One region of the Pseudomonas sp. NPDC078700 genome, then DNA from elsewhere that is predicted to be linked to it. Evidence: predicted binding sites of a transcription regulator. Region 1 holds the regulator's gene; the other holds the start of a gene.
The links. Region 1 encodes sigma-54, which starts transcription at its own class of promoters, with help from an activator protein. Its sites were predicted from a motif close to ANTGGCATNNANNTTGCTNT; they were not measured.
Positions count from the first base shown of each region.

Region 2: the regulator sigma-54 is predicted to act here: its motif matches at 4,402-4,421, upstream of ACIGCM_RS21990 (CmpA/NrtA family ABC transporter substrate-binding protein).

Region 1 covers NZ_JBITUI010000005.1:272,017-282,420, reverse strand. The annotation lists gene ACIGCM_RS18755 (KpsF/GutQ family sugar-phosphate isomerase) at 1-553, shown strand, start outside; gene ACIGCM_RS18750 (KdsC family phosphatase) at 553-1,077, shown strand; gene lptC (LPS export ABC transporter periplasmic protein LptC) at 1,089-1,655, shown strand; gene lptA (lipopolysaccharide transport periplasmic protein LptA) at 1,642-2,178, shown strand; gene lptB (LPS export ABC transporter ATP-binding protein) at 2,182-2,907, shown strand; gene ACIGCM_RS18730 (RNA polymerase factor sigma-54) at 3,045-4,565, shown strand; gene hpf (ribosome hibernation-promoting factor, HPF/YfiA family) at 4,755-5,063, shown strand; gene ptsN (PTS IIA-like nitrogen regulatory protein PtsN) at 5,079-5,543, shown strand; gene rapZ (RNase adapter RapZ) at 5,560-6,417, shown strand; gene ACIGCM_RS18710 (HPr family phosphocarrier protein) at 6,430-6,702, shown strand; gene pmbA (metalloprotease PmbA) at 6,749-8,095, opposite strand; gene yjgA (ribosome biogenesis factor YjgA) at 8,204-8,722, shown strand; gene tldD (metalloprotease TldD) at 8,816-10,258, opposite strand; gene ACIGCM_RS18690 (carbon-nitrogen hydrolase family protein) at 10,261-10,404, opposite strand, start outside.
Region 2 covers NZ_JBITUI010000008.1:139,552-146,706, reverse strand. The annotation lists gene ACIGCM_RS22015 (ANTAR domain-containing response regulator) at 1-283, shown strand, start outside; gene ACIGCM_RS22010 (pyridoxal phosphate-dependent decarboxylase family protein) at 474-1,838, shown strand; gene alaC (alanine transaminase) at 1,963-3,189, shown strand; gene ACIGCM_RS22000 (hypothetical protein) at 3,236-3,628, opposite strand; gene ACIGCM_RS21995 (transcriptional regulator) at 3,828-4,142, shown strand; gene ACIGCM_RS21990 (CmpA/NrtA family ABC transporter substrate-binding protein) at 4,558-5,937, shown strand; gene ACIGCM_RS21985 (ABC transporter permease) at 6,035-7,024, shown strand; gene ACIGCM_RS21980 (ABC transporter ATP-binding protein) at 7,041-7,155, shown strand, end outside.

The DNA.
Region 1 (10,404 bases):
TGCCAGCGTATCGAAAGAAGCCTGCCCGCTTAATCTGGCGCCCACGTCATCGACCACGGCATCATTGGTGCTCGGCGACGCACTGGCGATCGCATTACTCGAAGCACGCGGCTTTACCGCCGAAGACTTTGCCTTTTCACATCCCGGCGGCGCACTGGGCCGGCGTCTACTATTGAAAGTAGAAAACGTCATGCACACTGGTGATGGCCTACCCACAGTCATATCAGGCACCTCGCTTCGCGAAGCGTTACTGGTTATGACCCAAAAAGGCCTCGGCATGACCGTTGTAACAGATTGCAACGGTTTACTCGCCGGAATCTTCACAGATGGCGACCTGCGCAGAACTCTGGACCGGGAAATTGATCTACGCCTTGCAACCATTGACCAAGTCATGACCGCTCACGGCAAAACCGCACGCGCCGAAATGCTCGCGGCTGAAGCGCTGAAGATCATGGAAGACCATAAAATCAGCGCCCTGGTGGTAGTTGATGAAAACGACCGTCCAGTGGGCGCACTAAACATGCATGACCTGTTGCGCGCCGGAGTAATGTAATGACACCTGAATTCAAAGCGCGTGCCTGCGCAATCAAACTGGCAATTTTCGACGTTGACGGCGTACTCACTGACGGCAAGCTATATTTCCTAGTCGATGGCAGTGAATTTAAAACATTTAACACCCTCGATGGCCAGGGCATCAAAATGTTGATCAACTCAGGTGTGCGCACAGCTATTATTACCGGACGCAAGACGCCGGTGGTTGAACGCCGGGCACAAAACCTGGGGATCCAGCACCTATATCAGGGGCGCGAAGACAAACTGGCAGTGCTCGACGAACTGCTTGGTGAACTCGGCCTAAACTATGAACACGTTGCCTACCTGGGTGATGACTTGCCGGATCTGCCGGTTATTCGTCGAGTAGGCTTGGGCATGGCTGTTGCCAGTGCAGACCCTTTTGTCAGGGAACACGCGTTCGCAGTGACCCAGGCTAAAGGCGGTGAAGGCGCCGCTCGTGAGTTCTGCGAGCAGATCATGCTCGCCCAAGGCACCCTTGAAGCTGCTCAAGCAGCCTACCTGTAGACCTGCAAACTATGCGCAAACCATTAAACATTTTGCTCCTCCTGCTTGGCGTGCTGCTAGTCGCCGCAGCGGGCTACTGGAACATCAACCCGGACAGCTTTGCGGACAAACCCGCCAAGACCACTGCGCAAAACACAATCGACTTCTATGTGGTCAACTCTAAAACCGTGCAATATCAGCCTGACGGTACATTGCATTACGAGATGACTGCCGACAAAGTCGAGCATGCCAAAGCCTCGGATATCTCCTACCTCACCCAGCCAGACCTGCTGCTGTACCGTGAAGGAGAGTTGCCATGGCATGTCCAAAGCGAGAAAGGCGAAGTTTCACCTGGCGGTAAAGAGGTCGAGCTGATTGATAAAGTTCGCGTTGAGCGCACCGATGCAAAAGGTCGCCCAACCTTGCTTACGACCAGTCGTCTTACGGTAATTCCCGATAAGGAATATGCGCAGACCCAGCAAGCCGTTAGAATTGAAGCGGCCAACGGGGTGACCACGGCGCAAGGAATGAAAGCGTATTTAAATGACAGCCGGATGCTCCTGCTGTCCAACGTAAGAGGCCAGCATGAGGTTCGTTAAAACCCTCCCCCTTCTACTCAGCTTAGGTGCATCGCTAGGAAGCGTTAATGCCTGGGCTTTGCCAACTGATCGCGATCAACCGATCCGCGTACAGGCCGACAGTGCCGAGCTTGACGACAAGCAAGGCGTGGCAGTGTACCGCGGTGATGTCGTGATCACCCAAGGCACCATGAAAATCACCGGCGACACTGTCACCATTACGCAGAACGCCAAAGGCGAAGTCGATGTCTTTACCTCCGTCGGACGCCCTGCGTATTACGAACAGAAGCCTGCAGTCGACAAAGAGATCGTCAAAGCCTACGGCCTGACCATTCAGTACTTTTCCGCCAACGAGCGCATTGTGCTGATTGACCAAGCCAAAGTCATCCAAGAGGGTAATACCTTCGAGGGCGAAAAAATTGTCTACGATACGCAGCGCCAAATCGTCAATGCTGGCCGCGCAAATGGCACCAAGGTGACCACGCCGCGCCCGCGTATCGATATGGTGATTCAGCCGAAGAACAAACCCACCCAAGGGCAGTAATTAATGGCTACATTGAAAGCCCAACACCTGGCTAAAAGCTACAAAAGCCGCCAGGTTGTCCGTGACGTTAGCCTAAGCATAGACAGCGGCCAAATCGTCGGCCTGCTTGGCCCTAACGGTGCAGGTAAAACCACCTGCTTCTACATGATTGTGGGCTTAGTCCAGGCTGACCAGGGTCGGATCCTGATTGATGACCTCGATGTCAGCCACCAGCCAATGCATGGCCGTGCCCGTGCAGGCATTGGCTACCTGCCGCAAGAAGCTTCCATTTTTCGCAAGCTCAGCGTGGCCGATAACATCATGGCAATTCTTGAGACGCGTAAAGAGCTGGACCGTGCAGGCCGCGAGGCTGAATTGGAGAGCCTGCTTGAGGAATTCCATATTCACCACATTCGTGACAACCTGGGCATGAGCCTTTCTGGCGGCGAGCGGCGTCGCGTTGAAATCGCGCGCGCCTTGGCCACTGCACCAAAATTTATCTTACTTGATGAACCATTTGCCGGTGTCGACCCGATTTCGGTCGGCGACATTAAGCAAATCATTCACCACTTAAAAGCCAAAGGTATCGGCGTATTGATTACCGACCACAATGTGCGCGAAACACTGGATATTTGCGAAACAGCCTATATCGTCAGTGACGGCCAGCTCATTGCAGAAGGTGATTCAGAAGCCATTCTGGCTAACCAGACAGTTAAAGAAGTCTACTTGGGTCATGAATTCCGCCTTTAAATGGGGTTTTTCTCGCCCAATTAGCGTCAACAGCTAGGCAAAGCACTGCGATTCAGGCATATAATTTGCTTCCTTGAGGCGCCTTATCAGGTGCCCTGTAGTGGATTGCGCAGAGACGCCGGTAAATAAGGTCTGCAATGAAACCATCGCTAGTCCTGAAGATGGGCCAGCAGCTGACGATGACTCCTCAGCTGCAACAAGCCATTCGCTTACTCCAACTGTCGACCTTGGATCTTCAACAAGAAATCCAGGAGGCACTGGAGTCAAACCCAATGCTTGAACGCCAAGAAGATGGCGAAGACTTCGATAATTCGGACCCTATGGCCGACGGCGCAGAAACTGCGCCTGTCGAGCAGCCGGTTCAACAAGACACCTACGAAGAAAGCAGCAACCACCAAGATGCTCCACAAACTGTGGACAACCTGGACGACGGCGAGTGGAATGAACGCATTCCCAATGAGCTGCCTATCGATACTGCCTGGGAAGACGTCTACCAAACCAGTGCCAGCAGCTTGCCGAGCAGCAGCAATGACGACGACGAGTGGGATTTCACCACCCGCACCTCTACCGGTGAGAGCCTGCAGAGCCATATGCTCTGGCAGCTCAACCTGTCGCCAATGTCCGACAAAGATCGCTTGATTGCAGTCACCCTGATCGACTGCATCAACCCCCAAGGCTACCTCGAAGAAACCCTCGAAGAGATTCTCGAAGCCTTTGATCCAGAATTGGATATCGAGCTTGACGAGATTGAGGCCGTCCTGCACCGCATCCAGCAGTTTGAGCCGTCAGGCATTGCTGCCCGCGACTTGCGCGAATGCCTGACCTTACAGCTACGCCAACTGTCCGCCAAGACGCCTTGGCTGGCAGAAGCACAGCGCCTGGCTAATGATTACCTGGATCTGCTTGGCAATCGGGATTACAGCCAACTGATGCGCCGCATGAAGCTCAAGGAAGACGAGCTGCGTCAGGTTATCGAACTGATCCAGAGCCTTAACCCACGCCCAGGCTCGCAGATTGAATCAAGCGAGCCTGAATACGTGGTGCCCGACGTCATCGTGCGCAAGCACAACGAGCGCTGGCTGGTTGAGCTCAACCAAGAGGCTATGCCTCGGCTGCGGGTCAATGCCCAATATGCAGGTTTTGTGCGCCGTGCTGACTCCAGCGCTGACAACACCTTTATGCGCAATCAGTTGCAAGAAGCCCGCTGGTTTATCAAAAGCCTGCAGAGCCGTAACGAAACCTTGATGAAAGTCGCGACCCAGATTGTCGAGCATCAGCGCGGCTTTCTTGATTACGGTGACGAAGCGATGAAGCCGCTGGTACTACACGATATCGCCGAGGCAGTTGGCATGCACGAGTCGACCATCTCGCGCGTTACCACACAAAAATTCATGCATACCCCGCGCGGCATTTACGAGTTGAAATACTTCTTCTCAAGCCATGTCAGCACTTCCGAAGGCGGAGAATGCTCGTCTACAGCGATCCGCGCGATCATCAAAAAACTGGTTGCAGCGGAAAATGCAAAAAAGCCGTTGAGTGACAGCAAGATCGCTGGTTTACTGGAGGAACAAGGCATTCAGGTAGCTCGCCGCACAGTTGCTAAATACCGTGAATCCCTCGGTATCGCGCCTTCAAGTGAACGCAAGCGATTGATGTAACAGCTGATGAACAGGAAAATCGTCTCACCCAGTATCGAACTGGCCCACGCCTCGCTAAAAGCAGCCATACTGCTCTTATCCAGAGTGTGAAATTGCCAGACTCGCTGACTGAGAGCTTTTCGCGCCACAGTGTTCCGGCGGCAAGCAAAACAGCTTGTCTCTTACACACGGCAACAAGGAGAATGCGGTATGCAAGTCAACATCAGTGGACACCAGCTAGATGTGACCGACGCCCTGCGTGACTACATCGACGAAAAATTCAGTCGACTAGAACGCCACTTCGACAAGATTACGAATGTGCAAGTCATTATGGAGGTCGAGAAGCTCAAACAGAAAATCGAAGCCACCTTACACATTGCGGGCGGCGAAATAGTCGCCAATGCCGAACACGATGATATGTATGCAGCAATCGATTTACTGACTGACAAACTCGACAGACAACTTATCAAGCACAAGGAAAAGCAGCTCGACCGTCAACAGGGTGCAATGGCCCGTTGATATCGCCCAACTCCTATGATCCGACTTGAAAATATCCTGACCCCCGGCCGTTCCTTGGTGAACGTGCCGGGCGGCAGCAAAAAACGTGTTCTCGAACAGATTGCCAACTTGGTTGCGCGCGAACTGCCCGACCTCGATGGACAAGACATTTTCGAAAGCCTGATTGCCCGCGAGAAACTCGGGTCCACCGGTTTTGGTAATGGCATCGCCATTCCACACTGCCGCCTGCCCGCTTGCAATGCGCCAATCAGTGCATTGCTCAGGCTTGACTCCGCTGTAGATTTCGACGCGATCGATGGCGCACCGGTAGATTTGCTATTCGTCCTGCTGGTTCCTGAAGCCGCCACGGATGAACACCTGGAACTGCTTCGTCAAATCGCGAGCATGCTTGATCGCAGCGATGTACGTGAACGATTGCGCCAGGCCCAAAGCAATGACGCCCTGTATCAAGTTGTTGTCGATATCCAGAACAACAGCTAAATGGCAGAGAACTCCCATGCGCTTGATTATTGTCAGCGGTCGCTCAGGATCAGGTAAAAGTACGGCCCTTGCTGTTCTCGAGGACAACGGCTTTTACTGCATTGATAACCTGCCAGCCAGCTTGCTGCCGCAACTCGCTGAGCGAGCGCTTCAGCAGCAAGATTCAGTTCGCCCCAATGTCGCGGTGTCAATTGACGCTCGTAACCTGCCAAGCGATCTGAATATGTTCCCAGAGCTGCTTGAACAAGTGCGTGCACGCAATGTTCAGTGCGATCTACTGTACCTGGATGCAAACGAAGAAACCTTGCTCAAGCGTTTCTCGGAAACCCGCAGGCGTCATCCACTGACTAACGACAATCGTTCGTTAGCAGAAGCCATTACCGATGAAGCGCTGCTGCTTGAGCCAATCATCGATCTGGCCGACCTAAAGATCGACACCACCCACCTGAATCTCTACCAGCTGCGCGATACCCTCGCTCTGCGCCTGTTGAACAAGCCAGATCCGGGCACAGCATTTCTGGTTGAGTCCTTTGGCTTTAAGCGTGGCATGCCAGTTGATGCCGACGTGGTATTTGATGTGCGCTGCCTGCCGAACCCCTACTGGCGGCCTGAGTTGCGCGACTTTTCAGGCCTCGAAAAGCCGGTTTCAGACTACCTGGACAGTCAGCCGGATGTTCAAGAGATGTATCAGGACATCCATGACTATCTGAGTAAGTGGTTGCCACGTTTTGCGGCCAGCAATCGCGCCTATGTCACTATCGCAATTGGCTGCACAGGCGGGCATCATCGCTCGGTGTATATTGCCAATCGTTTGGGCAAAGCACTCAAAACGCAGCTCAAAAACGTCCAGACTCGCCACCGCGACCTCAGTTAAGGAATCGCCGCGATGCCCGCCTGCGAAGTAATCATCATTAACAAGCTCGGTTTGCATGCACGGGCTGCCGCTAAATTTGTCGGTGTAGCCAGCCAATACCCGTGCTCCATTAAAGTAGGCCGCACATCAGAAAGTCTGGTCGATGGCAAAAGCATCATGTCGGTCATGATGCTCGCCGCCGGCAAAGGCACCTCAATTCACCTGTTCACCGATGGCGATCAAGATGAGCAGGCGCTCGAAGCAATCCTGGAGTTGATCAACAACTTCTTCGACGAAGGCGAGTAAGACACCGAGGCGGGTGGACAACCTGAATTGTCCACCGACATCCCTCTTAACTGCCTGCAACAGTCATGCGTTCGATCAATACAGAACCGGTGCGGATGCTGCTACGCAGCTCAAGATCATTACCTACCGCAACAATTTGCTTGAACATGTCACGCATATTGCCAGCAATGGTCACCTCTTGGACCGGGAACTGGATTTCGCCATTTTCAACCCAATAGCCGCCCGCCCCCCGCGAGTAATCGCCAGTGACCATATTCAGGCCATGGCCCATCAACTCAGTGACCAGCAGGCCACGGCCCATGCGTTTGATCAATGCTTGCTGATCTTCATCACCATGGGTAACAAACAGGTTATGCACACCCCCTGCATTGGCGGTACTTGGCATGCCCAACTTGCGCCCTGAGTAGGTACCCAGCACATAGGACAGCAACTCGCCGTTCTCAACAAAGGATTTGGCATACGTGGCCAAACCATCGCCATCGAATGAAGCGCTGGCCATAGCCCGCGGAATATGCGGACGCTCATCCAAACTCAGCCACTCAGGGAACAGCTGTTGGCCGATAGTGCCCTCCAGAAATGAAGACTTACGGTAGATACTGCCGCCTGAAATAGCCCCGAGGAAGCTGCTGAACAACCCCGTTGCCAACTCAGCCGCAAACAATACCGGCACTTCACAGGTGGGCACCGGGCGCGCACCAAGTCGACTCACCGAGCGCATGGCTGCACGTACGCCAATGTCTTCTGGGCTGGCCAGCAGCTCACCCTGGCGGTTAACGTCATACCAATAATCACGCTGCATAAGCCCGCCTTCTTCGGCGATCATCACACAACTCAAACTGTGTCGGGTGCTGGCATAACCGCCGACGAAGCCATTGCTGTTGCCATAGACCCGGCAACCTTGATGCGTGCTCAGGGAGGTACCATCGGCATTTTTTATCCGCTTATCCGCCTCAAATGCCGCGTTCTCACAACGTAAAGCATGCTCAATTGATTGCTCTGGGGTTATCGACCAAGCGTGGTAGAGATCCAAATCAGGCAGATCACGCGCCATCAGTGCGGCGTCGGCAAGGCCAGCGCTTTCGTCTTCCGAAGCATGTTTGGCAATGGCCAAGGCAGCTGCCACTGTTTCGCGAATGGCTGCATCACCGGTCGCAGAGGTGCTTGCAGAGCCTTTACGCTGACCGAGGTACAAGGTGATGCCGAAACCTTGATCACGATTGAACTCGACCGTTTCAACCTCGCGTTGGCGCACTGTAGTCGATAAGCCTTGCTCAACAGAGACCGCAACCTCACAGGCACTGGCACCCTGTTTTTTGGCTTCAGCGATAATCTGCTCCACTTGCGCCTGTAACTGCGGCACCGCTTGTGGACCGACGGCTTCTACTGAACTCATATTCACTCCTGAAATTATTTTCGCTGTGAGCAGCACCCTGTCGGGCCTAACCGCTTACAACGAAGAACTAACTGCTATCATGACGGGGTTTTCCACTGGATCGCCCCCATGTCTGAATACTTTGACGACTCCTCCGCAGAGAAAAGCAAAACCCAGGTCAAACGCGAGCTGCATGCTTTGCAAGATCTCGGTCAACGTCTGGCTGCTCTAAAGCCGGACCTGCTAAACAAATTGCCACTCACCGAAGAGCTGCGTACTGCGCTGGCTGAAGCGCCCAAACACACCGCTAATTCGGCAAAAAAACGTCACACCCAATTCATCGGCCGGTTGATGCGTGATCAGGACACTGACGCGATTCTGACCCTGCTTGATCAACTTGACGCCTCAACCCGTCAATACAACGAACGCTTTCACGCCCTTGAGCGTTGGCGCGACCGTTTACTCAATGGCACCGATGAAACCCTTGAAAGCTTTGTCGGCGAATACCCTGAAGCTGACCGCCAACACCTGCGCCAGTTAATCCGCCAAGGCCAACACGAAACCGCGCAAAACAAAGCACCAGCGGCATCTCGTAAAATCTTCAAATACATCCGTGAGCTAGACGAAAGTAAACGCGGCCTGCGTTAACCTCGCGAAAGCCACTGCGCAGGACCTTCCTGCACATAGAAACTGCAAAGACAGCTCAGTTACTCATGAGCCGGGTCTTTGCAGTTTTTTGCATTAGCCGCCAGTCCCCCCCACGGTGATTGCATCGATTTTCAAGGTTGGCTGGCCTACGCCAACGGGAACCGACTGACCGTCTTTGCCGCAAGTACCCACGCCACTGTCCAGAGCCAAATCATTACCGACCATAGAGACCCTGCTCATGGCTTCAGGGCCGTTGCCGATCAGGGTTGCACCTTTGACTGGCGCAGTAATTTTGCCGTCTTCGATCAAATAGGCTTCGCTGGTAGAGAAAACAAACTTGCCACTGGTGATATCGACTTGCCCACCACCTAGGTTGGCGCAGTAAATACCCTTCTTCACCGAACGAATAATTTCTTCTGGATCACTCTCACCCGCTAGCATGTATGTGTTGGTCATGCGTGGCATGGGCAAATGCGCGTAGGACTCACGACGACCATTACCGGTAGGCCGAACACCCATCAAGCGCGCATTAAGCTTGTCTTGCATGTAGCCCTTGAGCACGCCATTTTCGATCAGGGTCGTGCACTGCGTCGGGGTACCTTCATCGTCCATGCTCAGCGAGCCACGTCGCTCGGCGATGGTGCCGTCATCGACAATGGTGCAAAGACTCGACGCCACTTTCTCGCCCATGCGGCCACTGTAGGCGGAGCTGCCTTTACGGTTGAAATCACCTTCCAGACCATGACCAACGGCTTCATGCAGCAACACGCCTGACCAGCCAGCCCCCATAACCACCGGCATACTGCCAGCCGGTGCCGGAATGGCCTCAAGGTTGACCAGCGCCTGGCGCAAGGCCTCACGGGCATAACCCATGGCGCGATCTTCATTGAGGAAGTAGCGATAATCCGTACGACCGCCACCGCCATGGCCACCACGTTCGCGGCGACCATTTTGCTCAACAATAACGCTCACATTAAAACGCACCAACGGGCGGATATCGGCGCCGAGCCCACCATCGGTTGCAGCGACCATCACCCGATCCCACACCCCGGCCAAGCTAACAGTAACCTGCTTGATCCTCGAATCGAGTGCACGCGTTGCCTGGTCAACCTGCTTGAGCAGCTCAACCTTTTCGGCACGATCAATCACATCGAGTGGGTTATTCGGTGCATACAACGCCGTAATAGCGGGGCTACTAAAGGCACGTACACAGCCATTTTGCCCGGCACGCGCGATCGAGCGAGCCGCCAGAGCGGCTTGACTCAAGGCCTCAGCGGTTATTGCATTGCTGTAGGCAAAGCCGGTTTTCTCACCGGACTGGGCGCGCACACCAACACCTTGATCAAGGTTGAAGCTGCCCTCTTTGACGATGCCATCTTCAAGCACCCAGGTCTCAGACACTTGGCTTTGGAAATACAGATCCGCTGCATCAATACCAGGCCCTGCTAATTCGCCTAGAATGCTAGGTAAACTATCGATAGTCAGGCCGCCTGGGCTCAACAGGTGATCGCTCACCGACATCAACATCTCGCTCATAACTACTCCAAACCTGGCAGCCGCAGTTCGGCCGCTGCAAAAAATCGTTTATGCCGCATCACCGGCATACGTTGGCGAATTGAGGCCTGCTCGGCCGCATCTCGGGCCGCAACCAGAGCGCCCTCGCCTTGTACCTGGCTTATGCA
Region 2 (7,155 bases), on a different contig from region 1:
CATAGTCGAAGGCATCCATGCGCAGCGCTTGCAGCCCATACTGGATGTTGCCATGGCGCGCTTTGAGAGTGATCAAGCACTGCGAGCCCAACTGCACGCACGCGACGCGCAACTGGCTGAACGCAAGCGAATTGAGCTGGCCAAAGGTTTGTTGATGAAAATGAAAAGCTGCGATGAAGAAGCGGCCTACACCTTGATGCGCCGACAAGCCATGAGCCGCCAACAAAAGCTGGCACAAGTTGCCGAGCAGATTATTGCCATGCACGACCTGCTGGGCAATTAGCAGCCTCGGGCACCTCTAAATTTAGGCATCGCAAGGGCCAACTGTACCGCTTTAAAGATAACTGTTCCGCCCGAAGCTTCAATCTGTTGGCGACTGTACAGCTGTCTCAACCGGCGGTTGTACCTGCGCCAACAGAGGCTCAATAGCTAAGATAAAAGCATTCAGCCCAGCGGCTAACGGTGAACCTAAAATGACAACCTACAGTGATGAACGCCAGCTGCTTGGCGAAGCCGATCAGCGTGCGCTGGATTATTTCGACAGCCAGCACACTCGCCCGGCATTCCCCACCAAGCAGGCGATTGCAGCGCTGAGCGCGCTTGACCAGCCGCTCAATGAGCACGCACTTGCGGCTCAGCAGGTGTTACGTCACTTAGATGAAATAGCCTCTCCTGCCACGGTCAACTCAAACGGTTCGCGCTACTTTGGTTTTGTCATCGGCGCGACCCTGCCCGCTGCCGCCGCAGCCGAGCGCTTGGTCTTGGCGTGGGATCAATGCGCCTCATCCTTTGATAACTCGCCGGCAGCTGATGTGATCGAACGTATTGCCGGGCGCTGGGTACTTGAAGCGCTGAGGCTGCCAACCAGCAGCGCTGTGGGTTTTGGTACCAGTGCGACTGCCTGCACGCTGGCCTGCATATCTGCTGCACGCCGTGCACTGCTGGCGCGCAAAGGCTGGGACTTTGACGGCGACGGGCTAATGGGAGCACCCGAGGTACGCGTTGTGGTGTCTGCGAGCGTGCACATTACCGTGAAGAAAGCCCTGCGCATTCTGGGTTTCGGCACTAAGCGATTAATCATTGCAGCAACGGACGCGTACGGAAGAATTGACCCCTTGCAACTGCCGCCACTCGATGACCTATGCATTCTGTGCCTACAGGCTGGGGAAGTTAATACCGGTGAGTTTGACCCCTTCAGCGCAATCATTCCTGTGGCTAAAGGTGCGGGTGCCTGGGTTCATGTGGACGGTGCATTTGGTCTCTGGGCTCGCGCCTCATCCTCCGAACAGCTCACTGAAGGCGTCGAGCAGGCTGACAGTTGGACCACCGACGGCCACAAGTGGCTGAACACACCTTACGATGGTGCAATGGCGATTTGCCGTGATGCTGATGCGCTGGCTCAGGCAATGAACAGCGATGCGGCTTACGCTTGTGCGTCTAAAGATGCGCAGAAAAACCTCAATCTGGAATTCTCGCGTCGGGCTCGCGGCATTCCCATTTGGGCGGCCTTGGCCTCACTTGGCCGCGAGGGTTTACGCCAGATGATTGACCAGCACATTCGTCAAGCCAGCACCCTGGCCGAACGCCTGCGAACTGCTGGCTACCAGGTGCTAAATCGAGTGGTGCTAAATCAGGTGCTAGTGCGGGCAGACGATGATCAACAGACCCTTGCAATCCGCCTTGCTGCCCAAGCCTCCGGGCAGGTCTGGTTTGGACCGACGGTCTGGCAAGATCGGCCTGCCTTTCGACTGAGCATTTCCTCTTGGCGTACCACTGATGCCGACATAGACCTGCTTGCCGAGTTGTTGATTAAGCTCAAACAAGAGATAACGAGTTAAATCCAGCAAACGGGCAAGAAGCTACTCGACAAGGGCTAGCTGGCGGGTTTATCTTCGGACCAGGCCACCGCAGTGGCCAGCGTCGCTCGGACGGTTCCGGGCGCTTACGTACCTTGAGGTTTACATGGCTGAACAAGCTAAGCGCCGCTTTGCGCGCATCGATCGTCTCCCCCCTTATGTTTTCAATATCACGGCTGAACTGAAGATGGCTGCTCGCCGCCGTGGCGAGGACATCATCGACTTTAGCATGGGCAACCCAGACGGCCCGACACCGCCGCATATTGTTGAAAAGCTCTGTACCGTTGCCCAGCGCGAAGACACTCACGGCTACTCAACCTCACGGGGCATCCCGCGTTTGCGGCGAGCAATTTCACGGTGGTATGCCGAACGCTATCAAGTCGATATCGACCCTGAAGATGAGGCCATCGTCACTATTGGCTCCAAAGAGGGCTTAGCCCACTTGATGCTGGCAACGCTGGATCATGGCGACACAGTGTTAGTACCAAACCCCAGTTACCCGATCCATATTTATGGCGCCGTGCTTGCTGGGGCACAGGTGCGCTCAGTACCGTTGGTGCCTGGCGTCGACTTTTTCGCTGAGTTGGAACGCGCCATTCGCGAGTCCATCCCTAAGCCGAAGATGATCATACTGGGCTTCCCATCCAACCCTACGGCCCAATGTGTTGAGCTGGACTTCTTCGAGCGGGTGGTCGCACTCGCCAAACAATACGATGTGTTGGTGGTGCATGATCTGGCCTACGCCGATATCGTCTACGACGGCTGGACGGCACCCTCGATCATGCAGGTGCCAGGAGCCAAAGATGTCGCGGTAGAGTTTTTCACCCTGTCCAAAAGCTACAACATGGCGGGCTGGCGGATTGGCTTTATGGTCGGCAATAAGGAGTTGGTCAACGCACTGGCGCGAATCAAGAGCTACCACGACTATGGCACCTTCACCCCGCTTCAGGTCGCAGCCATTGCGGCGCTTGAGGGTGATCAACAATGTGTCCGCGATATCGCCGAGCAATACCGGCAGCGCCGAAACCTGATGGTCAAGGGCCTGCACGAGCTTGGCTGGATGGTCGAGAACCCTAAGGCATCAATGTACGTTTGGGCCAAAATACCCGAGCACTACGCCGCGCTTGGTTCTTTAGAGTTTGCTAAAAAGCTGCTGGCTGAAGCAAAGGTCTGCGTCTCACCTGGCATCGGTTTTGGCGACTACGGGGATGATCACGTGCGCTTTGCCTTGATTGAAAACCAAGACCGTATACGTCAGGCCTTGCGCGGTATCAAGAATATGTTCAGAACGGATGGTCTACTGCCCGGCACTACGGTTAAGCCGGCTAAGTAAAGCGCCCTGATCGACATGCTCACCGAGCATGTCGATACAAACTGAATCAACTTGAGTAATCGAGTACGGTCCACACATTGCTCAGCCCCTCGCCAATAACACAGCTCGATGCAGTCAACTGCTTGTTGTAACTAAGCGCCATCAAACTGGTTGCACCTTCAGCAACATCATCATGCTGCGCCATCCACTGCACACGTCCGCAATTAGGTGTGTCGATCACATAGCTATTGGCAACGGCAGCACCTTGCTTTGGCATGCCAATCACATCAATAACCAAGCCATGTTCTTCAACGCGCTTGCCGTCAGAAATGACCACTGCCCAGGCGTCGTTATGATCAATCACCAAATAGGTGCCATTTGCTTTGGGTTGCTCAAGTGATGGCTGTGCACAACCACTGAGCATGACCAATACCAAAACTGTCATCAGCATCTGTTGCATTGCTAGATACCCCTTTGCGTAACCAATGGGCTGGGGGCGTTGTTGCCGTCAGACCATCGCAGATGAGTGAAATTTGCAGTGCGATGGAATGACTATCGTCGAATACTGTTTATTTGTACAGTACTTTTATATTAACCTTACTCACGCCATCTGACAGGGCTGCGTCAGATACCGCAAAGGTTTGATTAGGAGCGCAACGATGCTGGACGTAATGCAATTAAAACAAACAGTTAACCGGATGCCTCTGGAAAAGGTGCGTGCCACCGTTGACGAGCTGCACCTTGAGGGGATCGTGACTGAAGGCAAAACACCCTTCAACAGGCTCCACTTCAACACCTGCTTTGCAGAAATCGAAGCGCTTTTTCAGCGCGCGGGCTATCACCGTCCGCTGGACGTAGTCGGTTATCAAGGCCTGGTCTATGCAATGTTTGACCCCACACGCTGGGAGGCCGTGGAAGTGCTGCGCTGGCTCAAGGATTTCGTCGAAGAGCCTCGTAAACGCCCTGCCAGCTGATTCTGATTAGCGCGGCTTAACTGAGGCAGCCGCTTATGGAACCCCCATGGCGATGCCTCGGATGATCTGCGCCGTTATTGCACATGCTAAATGCATATGCCTATAGCTGCGCACCAGCGTGGTACAGCGCGAGGTTGAAAAACAACAGATCATAGCCAGCACCCATAGTATTAAATAACATTAGATATATTATTTATCTTATTGTTTTATATATATTTTTCTCTTTGAAAATATAACTAAATCCCTGCCTAAGCCACAGACTGGCAAGCGCTTTGCAGTAGCCTTGGTACATCCGTCTTCGGGTCGCCAACGGCGGTGATCGGGACGAAATAGACAAAGACGTCAAAGTTGCTCGCTGTTTTATTGCGGGCAAGTTTCGACGTCTTTTTTCGTTTCTGATAGCTGAGGAATTTCAATGCATCCTTGCAAACCACCGTGCTCATTACTCAAAAAAACTCTGGCAGGCGTTACTTGCGCCGCACTCTTACTCGCAAGCGCTCTGTCAGTCAGCGCGGCTGAACCTGAGAAGGCAGAACTCAAACTCGGCTTTATCAAGCTCACCGACATGGCGCCTTTAGCTATCGCCTATGAGAAGGGTTATTTCGAGGACGAAGGGCTGTATGTCACCCTTGAAGCGCAAGCCAACTGGAAGGTCTTGCTCGACAGGGTAATCACAGGCGAACTTGACGGTGCGCATATGCTCGCCGGCCAGCCTCTTGGTGCAACGATCGGATTTGGCACCAAAGCACAGATAGTCACCGCATTCTCCATGGATCTCAACGGCAACGGCATCACGGTTTCCAACGATGTATGGAATGAGATGAAGAAAAACGTACCCATGCAGGATGGCAAACCAGTCCACCCGATCAAGGCCGATGCGCTCAAACCTGTGATTGAACGCTACAAGGCGCAAGGCAAGCCGTTCAACATGGGCATGGTCTTTCCAGTCTCCACCCATAACTATGAACTGCGTTACTGGCTCGCGGCAGGTGGGATCAACCCTGGCTACTATGCGCCAGCCAAAGGCGACATCTCTGGCACCCTTGACGCGGATGCCTTGCTCTCAGTCACCCCGCCACCGCAAATGCCTTCAACCATGGAAGCTGGCACCATCAATGGCTACAGCGTAGGTGAGCCGTGGAACCAACAAGCAGTGTTCAAGGGCATTGGCGTCCCTGTAATAACCGATTATGAAATCTGGAAGAACAACCCGGAAAAAGTTCTTGGGGTGTCGAAGAAATGGGCTGATGCAAACCCTGAGACCCACAAGCGCCTGGTTAAAGCACTGATTCGTGCCGCCATGTGGCTCGACGAAAACAACAATGCCAACCGCCAGGAGGCCGTAGAGATTCTGTCGCGCCCTGAATATGTAGGGGCAGACGCCAAAGTCATCGCCAATTCAATGACAGGCACCTTTGAATACGAAAAGAGTGATAAGCGCGAGGTGCCGGACTTCAACGTGTTCTTCCGCTATAACGCCACCTACCCCTACTACTCAGACGCCATCTGGTACCTCACACAAATGCGCCGCTGGGGCCAGATCGCCGATGCCAAACCTGATAGCTGGTATTTCGACATCGCCAAGCAAGTTTATTTACCGGCTGTTTACCGCCAGGCAGCGGACGAGTTGATTGCTGAAGGTAAGGCAAAAGCCAGCGACTTCCCGCCATTGGATGAAAAAGGTTTTCGCGCGCCAACCAGCGAGTTCATTGATGGTTTGACCTATGACGGCAGCCAACCAAATGCCTACATCGAGCAGATGAAAATCGGCTTGAAGCACGACTCTGTGCTGTAGGCCTTAGCGTTTTTCATCTGATAGCACCCGTGCCATTGAGCGCAATGTGATTAAGCCATCAGCGCAACCTGATGGCGTGTCTACCGAGGATTAGCTGATGAGTAACCCAGCCATCACCGAACAAATTACCCAGACCATGAAGAGCGCACGCCATGCTGCCTTCAAGCGCTGGCTGCCCAACCTGCTGATGCCGATTATCGGCCTCGCAGCCTTTCTGCTGTTCTGGCAAATGGTTGCGGGCAGTATCAACACCAGCCTGGGAACCTTTCCTGGCCCTGCTCAAGTCGCCATTCAGTTCAATAACTTGGTCGATGAGCACCAACGCGAGGCCAAGCGTGAGTCGGCCTTCTATCAGCGCCAAGATATGCGCAATGCTGCCCTGCTCAGTAAAAACCCAAGCGCCGAGGTAAAGATCCGTCCCTACACCGGCAAACCGACCTTCTTCAAACAAATCATCACCAGCCTCTATACGGTGATGACTGGTTTTATCATCGCCTCATTGATCGCCATCCCCCTGGGCATTGTCTGCGGCCTGAGTAAACCGCTGTACAACGCAATCAACCCGCTGATTCAGATCTTCAAACCCATTTCTCCACTGGCCTGGTTGCCCCTTGTGACCATGGTTGTCAGCGCCGTTTACACCAGTACCGATCCACTGTTTGCAAAATCATTTATTACCTCGGCAGTCACCGTTGCTCTGTGCTGCCTGTGGCCAACGGTGATTAATACCATCGTGGGTGTGGCGAATCTCGATAAAGACTTACAAAACGTTAGCCGGGTGCTCAGCCTTTCACCGATCAGCCACATTCGACGAATTGTGCTTCCCGCTGCCATTCCTATGATATTCACCGGCTTGCGGCTGTCGCTGGCAACCGGCTGGATGGTCTTGATCGCCGCCGAAATGCTTGCGCAAAACCCTGGACTGGGAAAATTCATTTGGGATGAGTTCCAGAATGGAAGCTCCAACTCCCTTGGACGCATCATGGTTGCCGTGATCGTAATTGGCCTGATCGGCTTCGCATTAGATCGCCTGATGCTTGCCCTGCAAAAATACGTGAGCTGGGATAAAAACGCCGACCTGCGTTAATCATTGAGGATTTTCCATGAATACTTCACACCTTGAACTCACTGGCGTTGGTATCAGTTTTCCGACTGATAAAGGTCTGTTTTGTGCGCTAGAAAACGTCAACCTAAAAATTACCAAGGGCGAGTTTGTTT